Regions from separate parts of the Streptomyces sp. NPDC051567 genome, predicted to be linked through region 1. Evidence: riboswitches for the same ligand, from Rfam matches in the RefSeq annotation. Region 1 holds a riboswitch; each other region holds the start of a gene.
What was found. A riboswitch is a leader RNA that binds a small molecule or an ion and turns the genes downstream of it on or off. The one in region 1 is predicted to bind cyclic di-AMP.
Positions count from the first base shown of each region.

Region 2: it holds a riboswitch for cyclic di-AMP, as region 1 does, so the genes downstream of both, ACIA5F_RS15780 (peptidoglycan DD-metalloendopeptidase family protein) here and ACIA5F_RS20860 (M23 family metallopeptidase) in region 1, are expected to answer to the same signal.
Region 3: it holds a riboswitch for cyclic di-AMP, as region 1 does, so the genes downstream of both, ACIA5F_RS25045 (transglycosylase family protein) here and ACIA5F_RS20860 (M23 family metallopeptidase) in region 1, are expected to answer to the same signal.

Region 1 covers NZ_JBITDK010000019.1:33,254-36,421, forward strand. The annotation lists gene ACIA5F_RS20855 (GntR family transcriptional regulator) at 1-312, opposite strand, end outside; gene ACIA5F_RS20860 (M23 family metallopeptidase) at 525-1,340, opposite strand; cyclic di-AMP (ydaO/yuaA leader) riboswitch at 1,353-1,512, opposite strand; gene ACIA5F_RS20865 (M16 family metallopeptidase) at 1,716-3,107, opposite strand; gene ACIA5F_RS20870 (M16 family metallopeptidase) at 3,104-3,168, opposite strand, start outside.
Region 2 covers NZ_JBITDK010000012.1:32,725-35,892, reverse strand. The annotation lists gene ACIA5F_RS15790 (aspartate aminotransferase family protein) at 1-549, shown strand, start outside; gene ACIA5F_RS15785 (tyrosine-protein phosphatase) at 579-1,403, opposite strand; cyclic di-AMP (ydaO/yuaA leader) riboswitch at 1,719-1,892, shown strand; gene ACIA5F_RS15780 (peptidoglycan DD-metalloendopeptidase family protein) at 1,897-2,970, shown strand; gene ACIA5F_RS15775 (SGNH/GDSL hydrolase family protein) at 3,099-3,168, shown strand, end outside.
Region 3 covers NZ_JBITDK010000028.1:8,089-11,256, reverse strand. The annotation lists gene ACIA5F_RS25050 (transglycosylase family protein) at 1-730, shown strand, start outside; cyclic di-AMP (ydaO/yuaA leader) riboswitch at 1,007-1,176, shown strand; gene ACIA5F_RS25045 (transglycosylase family protein) at 1,180-1,902, shown strand; gene eno (phosphopyruvate hydratase) at 2,293-3,168, shown strand, end outside.

The DNA.
Region 1 (3,168 bases):
CAACACCCTGAGGTGGGCCTCGGTGCGCCGCCGGGCCGCACGGGCCGCGGCCAGCGGCTCCAGCAGGGCCCGCAGCTCCAGCAGGTCGGCGGCCTCCTGCGCGGTCGGCTCGGCCACACAGGCGCCCGCGTGGCGCCGCGTGGTGACGAACCCCTCGGACTCCAGCGTCCGCAGCGCCTCGCGGACCGGGACGCGCGAGACCCCGTACCGGCGGGCCAGCGCCTCCTCGGTCAGCCTGCCGCCCGGACCGAAGAACCCGGAGACGATGTCGTCGCGGATCGCTGTGCATACCGTGTGCGCGGGAATACGCAAGACCGGACCTCCGCCTCTTCACGACTTCCGCCGCCATTGACGGGTGACGGAATTGCCGCACACCCGCCATTGACGCGTGTGCTGCGACCCTATGGCAACACACCCGCATTTCCGAGAGCGGCCGGAGACGACGGCCGGAAATACGGAACGGCGCACGAACACGACGACCCCGGCTCGGGGAGCCGGGGTCGTCGGTGGAACGGGGGCGCGGGTCAGATGTTGACGCCGTGCGAGCGCAGGTACGCGAGCGGGTTGATGTCCGAGCCGTACTGGGCGCTGGTGCGGGCCTCGAAGTGCAGGTGCACGCCGCTGGAGTTGCCGGTGTTGCCCGCCAGGCCGATCTGCTGGCCCGCGAAGACCTGCTGGCCGGCGGAGACGCTCAGCCGGGACATGTGGCCGTACTGGGTGTAGGTGCCGTCGTTGTGCTTGATGATGACGTTGTTGCCGTACGCGCCGCCGTCACCCGACTCGACGACGACGCCCGCGCCGACCGCCCGGATCACGGTGCCCAGGTCGGCGTGGAAGTCGATGCCGGTGTGGCTGCCGGAGGACCACATGCTGCCGCCCGCCCCGTACTGGGTGCTGACGTACGAGCCGGCGATCGGGGAGACGAAGGTGTTGGCGCGCTTGCGCTCGGCCTCGCGCTCGGCGCGCTCCTTGGCGTCGCGCTCGGCCTTGGCCTTGACCTCGGCGAGCTGCCGGGCCTCGGCGGCCTGCTGCTTCGCGTCCGCCTCGGCCTGCGCCCTGAGGGCGTCGGCCTGCGCCGTGAAGGCGGCCGTCTCGGCGGCGTACTGCTGGGACGCGGCCTGGCTCTCGATCTCGCCCGCGAGGTCCTCGGCGACGACGACGGCGTTGAGGCCGGTGTCCTGGATCTTGTGGTCGGTGTCCGCGGCGAAGGCCGGAGCGGCAAGAGTGCCGACGACGCCCGTGGTGGCGAGGGCGGCTATACCGGCATAACCGGCGGTCTTGCGGCTCAGACGGCTGGAACCACGGTGCTTACCGGCGACACGACTGCTGCCAAACGCCATGAAGGGATTGATCCTTTCCTTCCTTCTCGCCTACCGGGTTAGCTGACGGGTTCGGAGCAGGAAGGTCTCCTACGGACCTCCTCTTGCGAGGCGGTCCGATTCACCCCAGGGACTGATGTGGGTCCCCGGCTCCCCAGGCTCGCGCCTGACGGGGACTCGGCGATCGCTGCCCGGTGCCGCCGGTGCGGCGGGCACAAATGACGGACAGCACGGCTGACGCTAGGCGGATCATCAGCCGATCGCCAAACACGCGAGCCTTTTTGTTGCGTACGTCACATCACATACGAGCAACGTCCCCACCAAACAGGCAAAGAGGGCCCCGGCGGACAATCCGTCGGAGCCCTCCCGCCCGGCCGTCCGGCCGGGCCGCCCGGTTCAGTTGGTGACGACCGTCACGTCACCGATCCCGAGGGCCCGCACGGGCTCCTCGATCAGCGCCGCGTCGCCCACCAGGACCGTGACCAGCCGGTCCACGGGGAAGGCGTTCACGACCGCCGACGTCGCCTCCACCGTGCCGGTCCCGGCCAGCCGCGCGTACAACTGCGCCTGGTAGTCGTCCGGCAGCTCCTGCTCGACCTGGTCCGCGAGGGTGCCCGCGACGGAGGCCGCCGTCTCGAACTTCAGCGGGGCCACGCCCACCAGGTTCTGCACCGCCACGTCCCGCTCGGCGTCGGTCAGGCCCTCCTGGGCGAGGGTGCGCAGCACCTTCCAGAGGTCCTCCAGCGCCGGGCCGGTGTGGGGGGTGTCCACCGAGCCGCTGATGGCGAGCATCGAGGCGCCCTTGCCGTCGGCGGTGGAGCGCAGCACCTGGCCGAAGGCGCGCACGCCGTACGTGTACCCCTTCTCCTCGCGCAGCACCTTGTCCAGACGGGAGGTCAGGGTGCCGCCCAGGCAGTACGTGCCGAGCACCTGCGGGGCCCAGACCCGGTCGTGCCGGTCCGCCCCGATCCGGCCGATCAGCAGCTGCGTCTGGACCGCGCCGGGCCGGTCGACGACGACCACCCGGCCGGTGTCGTCCGCCGTGATCGGCGGGACCGGCCGCGGCTCGGCGGTGTCGCCGGTCCAGGTGGACAGGGTGTCCGCGAGGACGGCGTCCAGGTCGATGCCGGTCAGGTCGCCGACGACCACCGCGGTGGCCGTGGCGGGGCGCACGTGGGCCTCGTAGAAGGCGCGCACGGCCCCGGAGTCGACGCGGGCCACCGTCTCCTCGGTGCCCTGGCGCGGGCGGGAGATCCGCAGGGAGGCCGGGAAGAGTTCCTTGGAGAGCTCCTTGGCGGCGCGGCGCTGCGGGTTGGCCAGCTCGTGCGGGATCTCGTCGAGCCGGTTGCGCACCAGCCGGTCGACCTCGGAGTCGGCGAAGGCGGGGGCGCGCAGCGCCTCGGCGAGCAGGCCCAGCGCCTTGTGCAGGCGGGAGGCCGGGACCTCCAGGGAGACCCGGATGCCGGGGTGGTCGGCGTGTGCGTCGAGCGTGGCGCCGCAGCGCTCCAGCTCGGCCGCGAACTCCTCGGCGGAGTGCTTGTCGGTGCCCTCGAACAGCGCGCGGGCCATGAGGGTCGCCACCCCGTCCAGGCCCTCGGGCTCGGCGTCCAGCGGGGCGGCGAGGTTGATCTCGACCGCCACCACCTGCTGGCCCGGCCGGTGACAGCGCAGCAGGGTCAGGCCGTTGGACAGCGTGCCCCGCTCGGGGGCCGGGAAGGCCCACGGCTGCGGTGCGCCCGCCTGCGGGCGCGGGTGGAAGGTCATCGTGACGGCTGCGGTGTCGGTCACTGCTCCGCCCCCTCGTTCTCGTCGTTCCCTGCGTGATCGGCGTGATCGGCGTGATCGTCGG
Region 2 (3,168 bases), on a different contig from region 1:
GGCAAGGACTGGATCTTCAAGAAGGTCTACTCCTCCATGGACCGGGTCCTCGTCCACTCCGCCAGCTTCGGTTCCAACGCGCAGGCGATGGCGGCCGGGCTGGCGGTGCTCTCGGTCATGGAGGACGAGGAACTGGTGGCGGGCGCCCGCGCCAAGGGCGAGCTGCTGCGCGGGCGGCTGGCGGCGCTGGTGGACGAGTACGAGCTGCTGCACGAGGTGCGGGGGCGCGGCCTGATGATCGGCATCGAGTTCGGCAGACCGTCCTCCCTGGGACTGCGCGGACGCTGGTCGATGCTGCAGGCGGCCCGCAAGGGCCTGTTCGCGCAGATGGTCGTGGCGCCCCTGCTCCACAAGCACCGCATCCTCACCCAGGTCTCCGGCGACCACCTGGAAGTCATCAAGCTGATCCCGCCGCTGGTCCTGGACGAGGCGGACATCGACCGGTTCGTCGGCGCCTTCCGTGAGGTCATGGACGAGGCGCACGGCGGGTCCGCCCTGATGTGGGAGTTCGGCAGGACGCTGGTGAAGCAGGCCGTCGGCAACCGCTGACGGTCCTGCGGCGGCCTGCCGCGCCCGCCTCAGCGGAGCAGCCGGTCCCGGAGCCGGCCGAGGGTCCCGGGCGTGAGCCCGAGCCCCTCGGCCAGGTAGTTCCCGACCCCGCCCCAGCGCCCGTCGACGGCCTCGAAGGCCGCGGCCAGGTACTCGGTCCGGGCGTCGAAGAGCGGGGCGAGCAACGCCTTGACCTCGGGGTCGCGGGCCCCGACCGGTTCGCCGCCGCGGCGCAGGCGGTAGCGGCGGTGCGGGGCGTTCGACTCCAGGTAGTCCGCCATGACGGCCCCGCGCTCGACGCCCAGCGCGAGCAGGGTGACGGCGACCGACAGCCCGGCCCGGTCCTTGCCCGCGGCGCAGTGCATCAGGGCCGGGACGCTGTCCTCGGCGAGGGCGCGCAGCACCCGGCCGTGTTCGGCGGTGCGGCGCTCGACCATGGTGCGGTACGAGTTGGACATCCGCGCGGCGGCCCTGCCCTCGCCCAGCAGGGGGCGGAGCTGTTCGACGCCGCCCTCGTGGACCGTCCTCCAGAAATCGCCCGCGTCGGCCGGGTCCGAGAGCGGGATGTTGACGTTCCGTACGCCGGGCAGCGCGATGTCCGGCCCCTCCACGGCGTGGTCGGTGTGGTTGCGGAAGTCGAAGACGGTGTGCAGGCCGAGCGAGCTCAGGAACGCCGTTCCGGTTTCCGTGGCGTGCGCCAGATGCCCGCTGCGGAAGAGGAGCCCCGGCCCGACCTCGCGCCCGTCCGTGGTCGGCAGACCTCCCAGGTCGCGGAAGTTGCGCACCCCGGTCAGCTCCGGATCGGGCTCCGGCGTCGGAAGGTTCGGCGGTGCCGGAGGTATCTGCTGGGCCATGGAGCTTCTCCCTATCGTCATCGTCGCAGGGTGTCCGAATTGCATTGATTGGCGCCGAGTTGCCGTATGAGGAGGCGAGATCGGACGCCTCCCCGTGAGCCAGATCATACGGTGACCGTGAGTGTCTGATCACGAAATCCGAATAGCCCGCCCGGGGCGGCTGTTGGCGGTGGGGAATGGACGGAGGGTGACGGGAATTCCGGCAGTCCCTCCTTTCTGTGATTCCGTCAGGGAATTCGCGGCTTGTTCCGTGCGGTCGGCCTGGATTACCTTCGCGACGATCCGGGCGGACCGCCTCGTCCTGCCGCCGCCCGGAAACCGCATCCGACTATTCACGTACGCGGCAGGAGCGGGGGAACCAGGAAGGCGCTGTTCCGGATCTCCGCACCGGGATGGCTCGGGGTGAAGCCGGTCATGTGCCGCACATGAACGGCCGGACATCTCCCGTCCGAACCCGACAGCTCACCTCGCAGGCGTCGGAGAGGAATCCGCCATGCCCGCAAAGGGTAAGCACCGCCGTCCCAGGTCCCTTTCGATAACGCGTGGTCTCGCTTACGCCGGAACCGGGGGCGCGGCTCTCGCGCTGCCGCTGACGGGCGCCTCCGGGGCGCACGCGGCCGGAGCCCCGGCCCCGGCCTCCGCTCCCGTCGCGGCGCACGCCCCCGGCGCGGTTCTCGGCGCGGTACCCGGGCGGGCCGTGGAGGTTCCGGTGGCGCCCGCGGCCGCCGCGCCGACCGTGTACACCGTCGTGCCGGGGGACCACCTCTCCAAGATCGCGGCGGAGCGCGGGCAGACCGGTGGCTGGCAGCGGCTGTACGCGGACAACCGCGAGGCCGTCGGCGCCGACCCGTCGCTGATCCACCCGGGCCTGAGGCTGACGCTCGGCGGCAAGGCGAAGCCCGTGGCTCCCGTCCCGGCTCCTGCCTCCGCTCCCGTTCCTGTCCCGGTTCCGGCCCCCGCAGCTCCGGCCGAGAGCCCGGAACCCGGTTCCGGTTCTGCGTCCGGTACCGGCGCCGCCGCTGGTCACGGAGCCCGTCCGGGGTCGGGTTCCGGTTCTGCCGTCAGGCCCTCCACCAAGCCTCCGGTCGCCGACGAGGACACCTCCACCGGAGGCACGGCCGGGGAGTCCGGTCCCGCCACCGGGCCGGGCGCCTCCACGGGTTCCGGTTTCGTCGCCCCGGTCGGCGGCCGGGTCTCCACGCCGTACCGGGCCGGGGGCGCCGCGTGGTCCTCCGGTTACCACACGGGAGTCGACTTCACCGCGAGCTCCGGCACCACCGTCAAGGCGGTCGGCGCGGGCACCGTGGTCTCGGCCGGCTGGGGCGGCGCGTACGGCAACGAGGTCGTCGTCCGGCACGCGGACGGCCGCTACTCCCAGTACGCCCACCTCTCCGTGCTCTCCGTCTCGACCGGCCAGAGCGTCACCACCGGCCAGCGGATCGGCCTCTCCGGCTCCACCGGCAACTCGACCGGCCCGCACCTCCACTTCGAGATCCGCACGGGCCCGTCCTACGGCTCGGACATCGACCCGCTGGGCTACCTCCGCTCGAAGGGCGCGAACATCTGAGCCGCCGCCGCCCGTGCGCCGGGTCCCACCCGTACGTATTCCTCACCTGCACCGTGGTGTAGATCACGGTCCGTCAACCCCTGCTTACGTTGGCGTAGGTCGTGTACGGCGGTGAAGGATGTCGTTCCGTGGCAGCGACGACGACGACACCCAAGACCATCGGCTCGTACGCGGCGATCGGGGACAGCTTCACCGAAG
Region 3 (3,168 bases), on a different contig from region 1:
CGAACGGGTGCTGGCCGCGCAGGGGCCGCAGGTCTGGCAGGAGTGCGGGGCGCGGGCAGGGCTCAGCGCCCAGGGCCCCGCGGCGGACGTGGACCCGGGGCTGCCCGGCGGCTCCGGCCCCGTCGCCCCCAGCCCCACCCGGCCGGACCACGCCGTGCCCACCACCGGTTCCGGTACGCCGTCCACGGACTTCGGGGCCCCGACCCCGGGCGCCCAGTTCCCGGTCCCCGAGGGTCCCCTCGCGCCGGACAGCGGACTGCCCGTCATGCCCGAGCCGGACGCGCCGACGACCTCCCCCACGCTCCCGGGCGTCCCGGCCCCCTCCCCGGACCCCACCGCCCCGGGCCTGCCCGCGGACCCGACCGCACCGCCGGTGCCGGGCGGCTCCCTGGACCCCACCGCCCCCGCCACCCCGGGCACACCCACCACCCCGTCCGTCCCGGGCACCCCGTCCGTCCCCGCCGTCCCCGGCGCCCCGGCCGATGCCACGCTCCCGGCCGAGGGCAGCGGCAAGCACCGCGGCCCGGCGGCCGACGAGGCGCCCGGCGCCCCTGACGCCGCGTCGGGGCCCACGTACCAGGTGAAGGCGGGCGACAGCCTGACGGCCATCGCGGACGCCAGGGGGCTCAAGGGCGGCTGGAACGAGCTCTACGCGGCCAACGAGCAGGTCATCGGAGGGAACGCCGATCTGATCAAGCCCGGCCAAAATCTGGATCTAAACGGTAAATAACGGCACTTCGGACATCCGGAATCGGGTGAATGTCGGTTTTCCGTAAGTGAGACATGTGTCTCTTCCGGTCAACTGGTGTGTCCCGCCCCGGAGCTTCCGGAAACCCCGCCCTCACCTGCGCAAACGTCCTCACGGAGAGCGCAAGTAAGGGCTGTTTCTCCCCGATGGCGCTCGTTGAACATCGGGGAGAGACCTGTCTACCTTCTGAATCGCCCACCACCGTGGGCTCCTTCGACCGCATCGCCGAATCCTGCCGGCGGCCGGAGGTAACAGTCGTCGCGTCAAGCGCCGAAGGCAGGAGCGGGGGAACCAAGGTAGGCGCCGGGAACGGCCGTCGAGAGACGGTGGGGACCGGCTTGGGGTTAAGCAGCGCGCCAGTCGCGCGGCCGGGCAACTCATCCGCCCGAACCCGACAGCTCACCTCGAAGGCGTCGGTGAGGAGAAACTTCATGCTGCTTTCCGGCAAGGGCAAGCACCGCCGCGCCTCCAAGGCCACCCGCATCGTCACGCTCGCCGGTGTCGCCGGTGTCGCCGTCGCGGCCCCCCTGATGACCGCCACCACCGCCACCGCCGCCACCGCCTCCGAGTGGGACCGCGTCGCGCAGTGCGAGTCCGGCGGCAACTGGTCCATCAACACCCGCAACGGCTACTACGGCGGCCTGCAGTTCTCGTCCTCCACCTGGGCCGCCTTCGGTGGCAAGACCTACGCCGCGCAGGCCCACCAGGCGTCGAAGGCCCAGCAGATAGCCATCGCCGAGAAGGTCCTCAAGGGCCAGGGCAAGGGCGCCTGGCCGTCCTGTGGCGTGGGCCTGTCCAACTCCGCCTACACCGGTGGCGGCGCGCAGACCCCGGCTCCGGCCAAGCCGAAGACCGAGCAGAAGAAGACCGAGTCCAAGAAGACCGAGTCGAAGGCCGCGCCCAAGCAGGAGACCAAGCGCACCCCGGTCGCCGGCGCGAAGACCCCGGCCCCGGCCACCCCGAAGACCGCGCCGAAGACCGAGTCGCCCCGCACCGGCGTCGGCTCGTACGAGGTCCGCTCCGGCGACACCCTCGGCACCATCGCCCAGGCCAACGGCTTCACCGGCGGCTGGGAGAAGCTCTACGAGCTGAACAAGGACATCGTCGCGGACGCCGACCTGATCTTCCCGGGCCAGAAGCTCAAGCTCAGCTGACCCCCCTCGCGGCAGCCGCCGCGGGCGCGCACCCCCCTCCCGCGGTGACCGCCGCGGGAGCGGGCGCGCCCGCTCCCGGCAGCAGCCCCGGGCGTGTTCGCGCCCCGCAGAATTCCGCCGCCCGGCGCGTCACCGCACGCGCCGGGCGGCGGCGTTCGCGGCGGTCCCCGCACCCGGCGGCGGGCCCGGCGAGCACGGCCGTCGGGCACGGGTTCCACGGCGACGGATCAAGGGCCCTATGTCCTGGAAGAGGGGTATTCGGGCCCTTTTTCGTCCCAGGACCCGGGCAGTCGGCCGACCGAGTGCCCGGAGCCGGTTAGGCTCTAGGCGGCAAGGCCATCCCACGGCCTGACACGCCACCGCACACCCCGCGTCACATCCCAGAAGGAGATGCTCGTGCCGTCCATCGACGTCGTCGTAGCCCGGGAAATCCTGGACTCCCGAGGCAACCCCACGGTCGAGGTCGAGGTGGGCCTCGACGATGGCAGCACCGGCCGTGCTGCCGTTCCGTCCGGCGCCTCCACCGGTGCCTTCGAGGCCGTCGAGCTCCGTGACGGTGACCCCAACCGTTACATGGGCAAGGGTGTCGAGAAGGCCGTCCTCGCCGTCATCGAGCAGATCGGCCCGGAGCTCGTCGGCTACGACGCCACCGAGCAGCGCCTGATCGACCAGGCCATGGTCGACCTGGACGCCACCGACAACAAGGGCTCGCTCGGCGCCAACGCCATCCTCGGCGTCTCCCTCGCCGTCGCGCACGCCGCGTCCGAGGCCTCGGACCTCCCGCTCTTCCGCTACCTCGGCGGCCCGAACGCGCACCTGCTGCCCGTTCCGATGATGAACATCCTCAACGGTGGGTCGCACGCCGACTCCAACGTGGACATCCAGGAGTTCATGATCGCCCCGATCGGCGCGGAGTCCTTCTCCGAGGCGCTGCGCTGGGGTGCCGAGGTCTACCACACCCTCAAGTCCGTCCTGAAGCGCAAGGGCCTGTCCACCGGCCTCGGCGACGAGGGCGGCTTCGCCCCGAACCTGGACTCCAACCGTGCCGCCCTGGACCTCATCCTTGAGGCCGTCAAGGAAGCCGGTTACGCCCCGGGCAAGGACATCGCGCTCGCGCTCGACGTCGCCGCGTCCGAGTTCTACAAGGACGGCAAGTACGAGTTCGAGGGCCAGTCCCGCTCGGCCGCCGAGATGACCGAGTACTACGAGGAGCTCGTCTCCGCGTACCCGATGGTCTCCATCGAGGACCCGCTGTACGAGGACGAC